One region of the Streptomyces luteoverticillatus genome, then DNA from elsewhere that is predicted to be linked to it. Evidence: riboswitches for the same ligand, from Rfam matches in the RefSeq annotation. Region 1 holds a riboswitch; each other region holds the start of a gene.
What was found. Region 1 has a riboswitch for cobalamin ahead of cobN (cobaltochelatase subunit CobN). Riboswitches for the same ligand answer to the same signal wherever they lie in the genome.
Positions count from the first base shown of each region.

Region 2: another riboswitch for cobalamin. It lies ahead of EKH77_RS21510 (ribonucleoside-diphosphate reductase subunit alpha); the one in region 1 lies ahead of cobN (cobaltochelatase subunit CobN).
Region 3: another riboswitch for cobalamin. It lies ahead of EKH77_RS07260 (cobalamin biosynthesis protein); the one in region 1 lies ahead of cobN (cobaltochelatase subunit CobN).

Region 1 is NZ_CP034587.1:6,204,532-6,208,736, forward strand. It holds gene EKH77_RS27600 (precorrin-8X methylmutase) at 1-175, opposite strand, end outside; gene cobG (precorrin-3B synthase) at 218-1,549, opposite strand; cobalamin riboswitch at 1,642-1,773, shown strand; gene cobN (cobaltochelatase subunit CobN) at 1,807-4,205, shown strand, end outside.
Region 2 is NZ_CP034587.1:4,807,965-4,812,169, forward strand. It holds gene EKH77_RS21510 (ribonucleoside-diphosphate reductase subunit alpha) at 1-2,096, opposite strand, end outside; cobalamin riboswitch at 2,255-2,381, opposite strand; gene mctP (monocarboxylate uptake permease MctP) at 2,562-4,193, opposite strand; gene EKH77_RS33905 (DUF3311 domain-containing protein) at 4,190-4,205, opposite strand, start outside.
Region 3 is NZ_CP034587.1:1,729,466-1,733,670, forward strand. It holds gene EKH77_RS07235 (Asp23/Gls24 family envelope stress response protein) at 1-396, shown strand, start outside; gene EKH77_RS07240 (hypothetical protein) at 407-607, shown strand; gene EKH77_RS07245 (Asp23/Gls24 family envelope stress response protein) at 628-966, shown strand; gene EKH77_RS07250 (DUF6286 domain-containing protein) at 963-1,574, shown strand; gene amaP (alkaline shock response membrane anchor protein AmaP) at 1,660-2,256, shown strand; cobalamin riboswitch at 2,363-2,482, shown strand; gene EKH77_RS07260 (cobalamin biosynthesis protein) at 2,540-3,502, shown strand; gene EKH77_RS07265 (cobyric acid synthase) at 3,499-4,205, shown strand, end outside.

The DNA.
Region 1 (4,205 bases):
GGACCAGGTCGGTCATGCCGCAGGCGTGGATCATGCGGACCGCGACCCGGCCGACGTCGGGCGGCAGCCCGCCGAGGTCCGCCTCGGCGCGGATGGTGGCGAAGGACTGGCGGTAGATGGACGCGCCGTCCTTGTCGTAGTCGAACACTGTGCCCTCGCTCGCTGGGTGATGCATGTCGCTGGGTTCTGCGTGGGGTTGGTCGCCGCCGCGGTGCGCTCAGCCGCGCGGGCCGTCGGCCGGCGTCGTCGTGGGGGGTGGGTTCCGTGCCGCCGTCACGGCCTCCGCCAGGCCGGCGGGGGCGGTCACGGCGACCGTCGCCTCTTCCGCCCCGTGCCGCACGGCGACCCGGTAGCCGTCGCCGGTCGCCAGGACGTCGACCCACCGGCCGCCGGGGTGGCCGCAGCGCCGCTCGCACCCGGACCAGTACACGGGCAGCGTCCCGGGCCCGCCAGGGCGCGCGGCCTCCAGGGAGGCGGTCGCGTCGGCCCGTACATCCGCGAGGGACTTGACGCACCCCGGCCGGCCGGTGCAGGCGCCCGCGCCGTGCCACGGGGAGGCGGCGGAGACGACCAGCCCCGCGTCCCCGAGCCCGGCGAGGCGCGCGGCGGCCACCGGGGCGGTGAGCCCCGGGACGACGACGCCGCGCCAGGGCGTCACCCGGAGTTCGCCGGCACCGTCCTGACCGGCCGTACGGGCGAGGAGCCGCCACTGGGCGGAGGTCAGCCGGCCCAGGGGCGCGGCCACCGACAGGGCCCACCGCCCTCCGGGACCCTCCACCGCGCCGGGGGCGGCCGGGGCACCGAGGGGGAGCGTGGCGCGCGGCACGGGCGCGGAGCCGATGCCGGCCGCCGCCAGCCGGTCCGCGAGCCGCTCCGGGCGCGGCCGCAGCGCGGGGGCCAGCTCGCGGACGCGCCACGCCTTGCCGCCGTTCTCGCGCAGCGCCGCCAGGAACTCACGGGCCGCCAGAACCGCCACGCGCGGCGCGTCCTCGACGGCGACGCGCAGGGCGTCGGGGCCGGTGCCGAAGGAGAGGAGGGCCTGGTGGCCGCCCTCGGTTGCGATCAATGTCACATCGGGTGCGAGGGCGGCGATGTCGCCCCGGCCGTCGTCGAGTCCGAAGAGGAAACGGCCCGAGAGGTTCGTGAGGTCGTCCGACGAGCAGAGCAGGCCGTCGAGTTCCCGAACCCAGGGCCGAATGTCCGCGAAGCCCTTTCCGTCCAGGCCGGACAGGGGGGAAGCCGCGACGTTCCGGATGCGGTCGTGCCGGTCGGAGGGCAGCAGCCCGGCCTCGCGCAACCGGGTGCCCAGGGCGGTGCCGCAGCCGTCGGGGAGGGCGCGCAGCTGGACGTTGCCGCGGGAGGTGAGGTCGAGGTGGCCGTCGGACAAGTCGTCGGCGAGATCGGCGAGTACGTCGGCTTGACGCGCCGTCAGGAGCCCGCCGGGCAGGCGCACGCGGGCCAGTGCCCCGTCGTCCGCGGCGTGCAGCCGCAGCGCGCCGGGGCAGGCGTCGCCGCGTTCGCGACCAGGGGATTCGGGGGGAGTGGACATGGCGGCGAGCATACCGACGGGGGACGAAGTCGGCCCCTCCGGCGTTTGAGGAGCGGGGGTCCGGGGGCAGAGCCCCCGGAAGGAACGTCCTGGCTACTATGACTCTCGCCAGCGACGGCGACAGGGGAGGAAGCCGGTGTGATCCCGGCACGGTCCCGCCACTGTGTGCCCGGCAGCGCGAGCGCGCTGCCGCGGTGAGTCAGGAACTCCTGCCGTCCTCCCACCGCCCGGGGCGCGGACCCCGAGGAAGGCATGCCGTGATCCTGCTTCTGTCGACGTCCGACACCGACCTGCTCAGCGCCCGAGCGGCCGGCGGCCCGGTCCCGTACCGGCTCGCCAACCCCGCCCGGCTCGCCCTCGACGACCTCCCGGACCTGCTGGACGGCACCGACCTTGTCGTCGTGCGCCTCCTCGGCGGGCTGCGCGCCTGGGAGGAGGGGCTCGACCAGCTGCTGGCCGGCCCGCGTCCCGTCGTCGTCCTCACCGGCGAACAGGCCCCCGACGCCCAGCTGATGGAGGCGTCCACCGTCCCCGTCGGCATCGCCGCCGAGGCCCACGCCTACCTCGCCCACGGCGGCCCCGCCAACCTAGAGCAGCTGGCCCGCTTCCTCTCCGACACCGTGCTGCTCACCGGCCACGGCTTCGAGCCGCCGGCCGCCGCCCCCGCGTGGGGCGCGCTGGAGCGGGAATCACGCGGTCTGTTCGGGCCCGTCATCGCCGTGCTCTACTACCGCGCCCACCACATGAGTGGCAACACCGCCTTCGTCGAGGCCCTGTGCGAGCAGATCGAGCGGGCCGGCGGCCGCGCCCTCCCCCTCTACGTGGCCTCGCTGCGCGCCCCTGAGCCCGAGCTGATCGACGCCCTGCGCGGCGCCGACGCCATCGTCACCACCGTCCTCGCCGCCGGCGGCACCCGGCCCGCCGACGCCTCCGCCGGAGGCGACGACGAGTCCTGGGACGCCGGCGCGCTCGCCGCCCTCGACGTGCCCATCCTCCAGGCCCTCTGCCTGACCGGCTCCCGGGAGGCATGGGCGGAGAACGACGAGGGGCTCTCCCCGCTCGACTCCGCCACCCAGGTCGCCGTGCCCGAGTTCGACGGCCGCATCATCACCGTCCCCTTCTCCTTCAAGGAGATCGACGCGGACGGCCTGCCCGCCTACGTCCCCGACCCCGAGCGCGCCGCCCGCGTCGCGGGCATCGCCGTGCGCCACGCCCGCCTCCGCCACATCCCCGCCGCCGAGAAGCGGCTGGCCCTCGTCCTCTCCGCGTACCCCACCAAGCACTCCCGCATCGGCAACGCCGTCGGCCTCGACACCCCCGCCAGTGCCGTCGCCCTGCTGCGCCGGCTGCGCGAGGAGGGCTACGACTTCGGCGACGAGGAGGTGCCGGGTCTCGCGTCCGGCGACGGCGACGAGCTCATCTACGCCCTCATCGAGGCGGGCGGCCACGACCAGGACTGGCTGACGGAGGAGCAGCTGGCCCGCAACCCCGTCCGCATCCCGGCCGCCGACTACAAGCGCTGGTACGAGCGGCTCCCCGCCGAGCTGCGCGAGGCCGTCGAGGAGCACTGGGGCCCGGCGCCCGGTGAGATGTTCGTCGACCGCAGCCGCAACCCCGAGGGCGACATCGTCCTCGCCGCCCTGCGCCGCGGCAACCTGCTGATCCTCATCCAGCCGCCGCGCGGCTTCGGCGAGAACCCCATCGCCATCTACCACGACCCCGACCTGCCGCCCTCGCACCACTACCTCGCCGCCTACCGCTGGATCGCCGCCTCCCGTGAGGACGGCGGCTTCGGCGCCGACGCGATGGTCCACCTGGGCAAGCACGGCAACCTGGAGTGGCTGCCCGGCAAGAACGCCGGCCTGTCCGCCGCCTGCGGCCCCGACGCGGCCCTCGGCGACCTGCCGCTGGTCTACCCGTTCCTCGTCAACGACCCCGGCGAGGGCACCCAGGCCAAGCGCCGCGCCCACGCCACGCTCGTCGACCACCTCGTGCCGCCCATGGCCCGCGCCGACTCCTACGGCGACATCGCGCGCCTGGAGCAGCTCCTCGACGAGCACGCGCAGATCTCCTCGATGGACCCGGCCAAGCTCCCCGCGATCCGCGCCCAGATCTGGACGCTCATCCAGGCCGCCCGGCTCGACCACGACCTGGGCATGGAGGAGCGCCCGGACGACGACGGCTTCGACGACTTCCTCCTGCACGTCGACGGCTGGCTCTGCGAGGTGAAGGACGCCCAGATCCGCGACGGCCTCCACGTCCTGGGCGGCGCGCCCACGGGTGAGGCGCGGGTCAACCTCGTCCTGTCGATCCTCCGCGCCCGCCAGATCTGGGGCGGCACGACGGCCCTCCCGGGCCTCCGCGAGGCCCTGGGCCTGGACGAGTCGGCGGCGACGCGCACAACGGCGGACGAGGCGGAGGCGGAGGCCCGCGCGCTGATCGAGGCGATGGAGGCGGCGGACTGGAACCCGGCCGCCATCCCGACCATTGTGGGCAATCGTCCCGCAGGGCGATGGGGGTCCCCCCTGCTCGAGCGAAGCCGAGAGCTTGGGGGAGGGTGGGCACAACCCACGGTGCCGGGCACCGATCCCGTCTCGGCTGTCCTCGACTTCGCGGCACGCGAAGTCGTCCCGCGCCTCGGCCGCACGACCGACGA
Region 2 (4,205 bases), 1.4 Mb from region 1:
TCCCAGGCCGTGCGGTACAGGTCGCGGACGTCCTGCGGGATCCACTTCATGTCCTGGATCGAGCCGTTGGCCTCGGTCATGGCCTCGCGGGTGGCGCGGTCCCACACGCCGAGCTTCTTGAGGTCCTCGACCAGGTAGGTGTTGACCTGCAGGAACTCACCCGAGAGCGTCTCGCGCTTGAACAGGTTGGAGACCTGCGGCTCGATGCACTCGTAGACGCCGGCGATGGAGGCGATGGTCGCCGTCGGGGCGATGGCGAGCAGCAGCGAGTTGCGCATGCCGACCGCGGCGATGCGGGCGCGCAGCGCCTCCCAGCGGTCCTCCCACGCGGAGACGGCGTTGGGGTAGTGGTCCGGGTGGAGCACGCCGCGGGCGGTGCGGGTGGCCTCCCAGGCCGGGTGCGGGCCGTGGCGCTCGGCGAGGTCGGCGGAGGCCTCGTACGCCGCGAGCATGATCCGCTCGGAGATCTTGGTGGACAGGGCCGTCGCCTCGGCCGAGTCGAAGGCCAGGCGCAGGCGGAAGAAGACGTCCTGGAGGCCCATCAGGCCCAGGCCCACCGGGCGCCAGCGGCTGTTGGAGCTGCCGGCCTGCTCGGTCGGGTAGAAGTTGATGTCCACGACGCGGTCGAGGAAGGTGACGGCCGTACGGACCGTACGGTCGAGCTTCTCCCAGTCCATCTCGCCGTCGGCGCCGAGGTGCTGGGCGAGGTTGACCGAGCCCAGGTTGCAGACCGCGGTCTCGCCGTCGTTCGTGACCTCGAGGATCTCGGTGCAGAGGTTCGAGGAGTGGACGACGGCGCCCTTCTCGGCCGTCTGGTTGGCCGTGCGGTTGGCGGCGTCCTTGAACGTCATCCAGCCGTTGCCGGTCTGCGCGAGGGTGCGCATCATCCGGGCGTAGAGCACGCGCGCCGGGATGGTCTTGACGGCCTTGCCGGCCGCCTCGTACGCGCGGTACGCGGCGTCGAACTCGTCGCCGTAGAGGTCGACCAGGTCCGGGGTGTCGGCGGGGGAGAAGAGCGACCAGTCCGCGTCCGTCTCGACGCGGCGCATGAACTCGTCCGGGATCCAGTGCGCGATGTTGAGGTTGTGGGTGCGGCGGGCCTCCTCACCGGTGTTGTCGCGGAGCTCCAGGAACTCCTCGATGTCGGCGTGCCAGGTCTCCAGGTAGACACAGGCCGCGCCCTTGCGGCGGCCGCCCTGGTTGACGGCGGCGACGGAGGCGTCGAGGGTGCGCAGGAACGGCACGATGCCGTTGGAGTGACCGTTGGTGCCCCGGATCAGCGAGCCGCGCGAGCGGATGCGCGAGTACGACAGGCCGATGCCGCCCGCGTGCTTCGACAGACGCGCCACCTGGTGGTAGCGGTCGTAGATGGAGTCCAGCTCGTCCAGCGGGGAGTCCAGCAGGTAGCAGGACGACATCTGCGGGTGGCGGGTGCCGGAGTTGAACAGCGTCGGGGAGGACGGCAGGTACGAGAGGGTGCTCGTCAGCCGGTAGAGCTCCGCGACGTCGTCCAGGGCCCGCTCGGAGTGGTCCTCGGCGAGGCCGCAGGCGACGCGCAGCAGGAAGTGCTGCGGGGTCTCGATCACGTCGCGGTGGATCGGGTGGCGCAGCAGGTAGCGGCTGTGCAGGGTGCGCAGGCCGAAGTAGCCGAAGCGGTCGTCCGCGCCGTCGGCGAGGGCGGCCTCGACGAGGGCGTCCAGGCGCGCGGCGTGGGTGCGTACGAAGGCGGCCGTCTCGTCGGCGATGAGGCCCTCGCGGTGCCCCACCTCGACGGAGGCGGAGAAGGAGGTCGCGCCCTGGCCGGCCGCCTCGTCGGCGATGGCCAGGGTGAGCAGGCGCGCGGCGAGCCTGGAGTACTCGGGCTCCTCGGCGATGAGGCCGGCGGCGGCCTCGGTGGCGAGGGAGCGCAGCTCGGCGTCGTCCGCGGCGGCGCTGCGGCCGCGCAGCGCGGCGGCGGCGACCTTGCCCGGGTCGGTGGCCGGAAGGTCGGCGGTGAGGTCGGTCAGGGTGCGCAGGAGCGCGGTCCCGGGGCCGCCGGTCGCTTCCGCGTTCGCTGAGACCGGTGCTGAAGCCGGATCTGCGGGCGCGATGGTCACTGAGGCTCTCCCTCGCTCGGCTGGGTGGGCCGGGCGGGAGAGCGATGAGCGCGCACGCGCATGCCTCTTGCACCAGGGCATGCCTCGTAGGCGTCCATCGGCCCAACCCGCGAGGCCCGGACGAATTCAACGCCCATGGCCGAGCCGGGGCAGGCTCGGTGGTGGGCGCGCTGTCGGCAGGTCGTCGGACTTCAGGTGCGCTGGGTATATGCGCACACATACACCGTTGCGGGACAGTTCCGGATTTCCACCGGATTCCCCTGCGACGACAGCGGAGACGAGCATACATCTAGTGCCGGGCCTCGCACGCGCCCCCACATGTTGTGTCGTCGCGTCATGAAGCGGTCGCGGAATGTGCTAACGGGCGTCCCTGGCAGGGCAAGAGAAGAGGGCCGCCACGCCCCCTGGACGGGGATGTGGCGGCCCTCCGGAGGGGCCCCGGGCGGTGGTCCCGGGAGCGGCGGATCAGTGGCCGCCGGGGGCCCCTGCGGTGGCCGGCGGGAGCTCCGCGCGGACGCCCGGGTCACCGGCGTCGGCCGTGTAGTCCGAGGGCCGGGTCAGGTCCACGCCGTCGGGCGCCTTCAGCGCCCTGAGGGCGAAGGTCGCGACGATGACGACGATCACGTTGAGGACAAAGGCGGTGAGCCCGATATAGCCCTTTTCGCCGATGAGGGGGATGAGGTTGGTGTTCCCGAAGTGATCCTGGGTGGCGCTCGGTGTGGCGTACGCCCGCCACGTCCCGTACGTCATGCCGACCGCCCAGCCCGCGAGCAGCGCCCAGCGGTGGGGCCAGCGGGTGAAGAGACCGCCGACGAGCGCGGGCACGGTCTGGAGGATCCAGATCCCGCCGAGCAGCTGGAAATTGATGGCGACCGTTTTGTCCAGGGTGAGGACGAAAACGAGCGCGCCGACCTTGACCAGCAGGGACGCGAGCTTGGACACCTTCGCCTCGTGTTCGGGTGAGGCGTCCGGTTTGAGGAAGTCCTTGTAGATGTTGCGGGTGAAGAGATTTGCGGCGGCGATCGACATGATGGCCGCCGGCACGAGGGCGCCGATGCCGATCGCGGCGAAGGCCACGCCGGTGAACCAGTCCGGGAACATGTCCTCGAACAGCTGGGGGATCGCCAGCTGGCCGTTCTTCACCTTCACCCCGGCGGCGATGGCCATGAAGCCGAGCATCGCCAGCAGGCCCAGCATCAGGGAGTAGAGGGGAAGGATGGTGGTGTTCCGGCGGATGACATTGCGGCTCCTGCTGGAGAGGACCGCCGTCACCGAGTGCGGATAGAGGAAGAGCGCCATCGCCGAGCCGAGCGCCAGCGTCGCGTACGACCACTGGGCGTCCGCCCCCGGCACCAGCGAACCACGTGGTTTGCCCGTTGCGGGATTCTCGGCCGCGAACGCCGCGCCGGCCTTGCTGAAGATGCTCTCGAAGCCGCCCAGTTTGATCGGTATGTAGATGATCGCCACGATGATCACGATGTAGATCAGCGCGTCCTTGACGAAGGCGATCAGCGCGGGGGCGCGCAGCCCGGAGGAGTAGGTGTAGGCCGCGAGCACGCCGAAGGCGATGAGGAGCGGCAGGTCCTTGACGAACCAGTTGGCGTTCTCGCCGCCGCCCACGCCCATGACGTCGAGCACCGCCTGGATGCCGACCAGTTGCAGCGCGATGTACGGCATGGTGGCCAGGATCCCGGTCACCGCGAGGGCGAGGGAGAGGCCCCGGGAGCCGAACCGGCCCCGGACGAAGTCCGACGACGTCACATAGCCGTGCTTGTGTGCCACCGACCACAGGCGGGGCAGGAAGGTGAAGACCAGCGGATAGGTGATGATCGTGTACGGCACGGCGAAGAAGCCGGCCGCGCCCGCCGCGTAGATCGCCGCCGGCACCGCCACGAACGTATAGGCGGTGTAGAGGTCCCCGCCCAGCAGGAACCAGGTGACCCAGGTGCCGAAGGACCGGCCGCCCAGTCCCCATTCGTCGAGGCTGTCGGCGTTCTCCGCCTTTCGCCAGCGGGCGGCGAGAAAGCCCATGGCCGTGACGACGACGAAGAAGAAGAGGAAGACGGCGAGCGCCACGCCGTTCACACCGTCCTTCACTCCTCCTCACCT
Region 3 (4,205 bases), 4.5 Mb from region 1:
GAGCTGCCCGCTCCCGCCGAGCGGGGCCGCACCACCATCGCCGACGGCGTCGTGGAGAAGATCGCCGGGCTCGCGGCCCGCGACGTGGTCGGCGTCCACGCCCTGGGCAGCGGACTGTCCCGCACCTTCGGGGCCGTCCGCGACCGGGTGCCCGGCGGACGGTCCGTCGCCCGGGGGGTGAAGGCGGAGGTCGGCGAGGTCCAGACGGCCCTCGATCTGGAGATCGTCGTGGTGTACGGCGTCGCCATCGCGGATGTCGCCCACGCGGTGCGGGAAAACGTCATCTCGGCGGTGGAACGGATGGCGGGCCTGGAGGTCGTCGAGGTCAACATCGCCGTGACCGACGTCAAGCTGCCGGACGAGGAAGAGGAAGAGCCGGAGCCCAGGCTCCAGTGAGGAGCGCGTGATGAGCATGGCCGTGGCCGGCATGATCGCCGGCATGGCTCTCGGATTCGCCGGCTACTTCGGGGGGTTCGGCGCCTTTCTGCTGGTCGCGGCGCTGGGCATCGTGGGCTTCGTGGGCGGGCGGCTCCTGGACGGCGATGTGGAGCCGGGCGAGTTCTCCCGGTTGCTGCGTCCGCGCGACCGCGACCGGCGCGGGAGGTAGGGCGTGGGGGAGGACGCGCGGTGGTGCCCGCCGAGCGCGGGGCCACCCGGATCGCCGACCGTGTCGTCGCGAAGATCGCCTCCAGGGCGGCCCTGGAGGCGCTGGGCGCCACGGCCCCCGCCGAGGACCACGCGCCCCCGCGCGCCAGCGTCGTCGTCCATGACGGCTCCGCCCGGGTGCGGGTCCTCGTGGAGCTGGACTACCCCGCCGACATCGGCGCCCGCTGCCGCGCCGTGCGCGAGCGGATCGCCCAGCGCGTCGGGGAACTGACGGGCATGGAGGTGCCCGAGGTGCTGATCACGGTAGAGCGGCTGCACTCCGCGCACACCGGCCGGCTGTCGGGGGTGCGGGTGCGATGAGCGGTCCCGTGTCACTGGAGAAGACGGCCGGGGCTCCCCCGGTCGTCGCGGGCGGTCGTGTCCCCCGCTTCCGGTCCCCGCGCAGGCTGCCCGCCGCGCTGGTCGCGGCGGTGACCCTGACCGTCGCCGGGTTCTTCCTCTACGACGTCGCCGCCGTCCGCGCCGGCCGCCCCGCCATGGCCTGGCGCCGGCGCCTCGCCCATGAGCTGGCGACCCGTCACCTCGGCGACGGGCTGGTGGTCGCCGGCGCGGTGGTGGTCGTTCTCGCCGGCTGCTGGCTGCTCGTCCTCGCCCTCACCCCGGGCCTGCGCGGAGTGCTGCCGATGCGCCGCGCGGACGGCACAGGCGACGACGGGGTCCGGGCCGGGCTGGAGCGCGGGGCGGCGGCCCTGATGCTGCGCGACCGGGTGATGGAGGTCTCCGGTGTCCAGGCCGTCCGCGTCGACGTGGGCCGGCGTGTGGTCCGCGCCCGGGCCCGCTCCCACTTCCGGGACCTGGACGAGGTGCGGACGGATGTGAACACCGTACTGGCGGAGGGCGTCCGGGAGTTGGGGCTCGCCCGGGAGCCGTCCCTGTCCGTGCACGTACGACGCCCGGCGAAGAGGTGACCGGGGTGGGGTGGTTCGAGCGGTGCCCGGGGCGGTCCTCACGGTGCCCGGGGTCGTTTTCACAGTGCTCGGGGCGGTTCTCGCGATGCTGAGGACCGTCAACCGGCTGCTGACCGGGCTCGCCGGGGCGCTGCTGGTGGCGCTCGGCGCCGCCGTGCTGATCGGCGCGCTGGACCTGCCGCGCCGCTGGGGCTTCGAGCTGCCGTCGGCCTGGCCGTTCGCCGGCCCGGACGACGTGCTGCTGCCCGGCACGGACCTGCGGAGGTGGCGCGCCAGGGGCTGGTGGTGGCCGGTGGTCATCGCCGCCCTGGCCGTCGTCGTCCTGCTGTCCGCGTGGTGGCTCGCGGCCCAGGCTCGCAGGGGCCGGCTGCGCGAGGTGGTGGTCCACAGCGGCGGCGGAGAGGTGGCGTCGGTGCGGGGGCGGGCGCTGGAGGAGGTGATGGAGGCGGAGGCCGAGGAGCTGCCGGGGGTGGAACGGGCGGCCGTCGCGCTGTCGGGACGACGGACGGCGCCCCGGGCACGGATCGTCCTGACACTGGGGGCGCGCGGGGCACCGGGGGTGGCGTTGGCGCGACTGTGCGAGGAAGTCCTGCGCCACGCGCGGATGTCGGCCGGGCTGACGCGCCTCCCGGCGGAGGTGCGGCTGCGGGCCGTGCGGCACCGGGCGGAACGGGTGGGGTGACGGGGCGCCGCCCCTCCCCCGTGGCGACGGCCGGGGCGCAGGTCAGGGCGAGTTGACGCCCCTTCCCGCCGCGTGGTGGACTTCCGGAGCCAAACGGCGACAGCAGAGGAAGCCGGTGCGAATCCGGCGCGGTCCCGCCACTGTCACCGGGGAGTGTCCCCCCATTCGATGGCCACGGCGCGAGCCGGAAGGCCGGGGGCGGCGCGGATCCGGGAGCCAGGAGACTCTGGTCGCCGTCACGTCGAGCCAGGGCGCGGACCCTGAGTGAGGACACCGCTTCGCCATGCCCGGCCGCGATCGCTTCTCCTTCGCGTACGGCGCCGCCCTCGGCTTCGCCTGCGATCTGCTCCTCGGCGACCCCCGCCGCGGCCATCCCGTCGCCGCGTTCGGACGGGCCGCGCAGTCCATCGAGCGCCGGCTGTGGCGCGACCACCGGGGCTACGGCACGCTCCACACCCTGGTCTGCGCCGGAGGCGCGGTCGCCGGGGCCGGGCTGCTGGCCCGCGCCGCGCGACGCCACCGCGCGGCCGAGATCGCGCTGACCGCCGCCGCCACGTGGTCCGTCCTGGGCGGCACGTCCCTGGGCCGGGAGGCCCGGGCCATCGGCGGCGCGCTGGCCGCCGGGGACGTGGAGGTCGCCCGGGAGCGGCTGCCGCACCTGTGCGGCCGCGACCCGCAGGCGCTGGACGCGCAAGCGATCGCCCGGGCCGTGGTGGAGTCCGTCGCCGAGAACACCTCCGACGCCGTCGTGGGCGCCCTCGTCTGGGGCGCCCTGGGGGGCGTGCCCGGACTCGTGGGCTTCCGGGCGGTCAACACCCTGGACGCCATGGTGGGTCACAAGTCGCCCCGGCTCCGGCGGTTCGGCTGGGCGTCGGCCCGGCTCGACGACGTCGTCGGCTGGCCGGGCGCCCGGCTGACCGCCGCGCTCACGGTCCTCGCCGGGCCCGACCCGCGCGGCGCGCTGCGCGTGGCCCGGCGCGACGCCTCCCGCCACCCCAGCCCCAACGCCGGGCCGGTCGAGGCCGCCTTCGCCGGGGCCCTGGGCGTGCGGCTGGGCGGCACCCTCGCCTACGCGGGACGCGTCGAGCACCGCCCGGTGCTGGGCGAGGAGAACCGTCCGGTGCGGACGGCGGACATCGAGCGCGCGGTCCGGCTCTCGCGCCGGGTGTCGCTGCTGGCCCTGGGGGCGGCGGTTTCGGCTCGTACGGTGGGCAGCCTGTTCAGGAACGCGGGGAGGAATCGGTGACAGTCTCGGTGACAGCCGACAGGAGCGGGCGCACGGGCCCGCCGGGCGGGGGCCTGCTGGTGGCCGGGACCACCTCGGACGCGGGCAAGAGCGTGGTCACGGCCGGCATCTGCCGCTGGCTGGTCCGCAAGGGGGTCAAGGTCGCGCCGTTCAAGGCGCAGAACATGTCCCTCAACTCGTTCGTGACGCGCGACGGCGCGGAGATAGGGCGCGCGCAGGCCATGCAGGCCGCCGCCGCCCGCGTCGAGCCGAGCGCGCTCATGAACCCGGTGCTGCTCAAGCCCGGCGGCGACCGCAGCAGCCAGGTCGTCCTCATGGGCAAGCCGGTGGGCGAGCTCAGCGCCCGGGGCTACCACGCGGGGCGCCAGGAGCAGTTGTTCGGCACGGTGACGGAGTGCCTGGCCGAGCTGCGGCGCACCCACGACGCCGTGATCTGCGAGGGCGCCGGCAGCCCCGCCGAGATCAACCTGCGCCGCTCCGACATCGTCAACATGGGCATCGCCCGCGCCGCGCGCCTGCCCGTGGTCGTCGTCGGCGACATCGACCGGGGCGGTGTCTTCGCCTCCTTCTTCGGTACGACAGCGCTGCTCTCCCCCGAGGACCAGGAGCTGATAGCGGGTTACGTGGTCAACAAGTTCCGGGGCGACGTGAGCCTGCTGGAGCCGGGCCTGGAGATGCTGCGCGACCTGACGGGCCGGCGGAC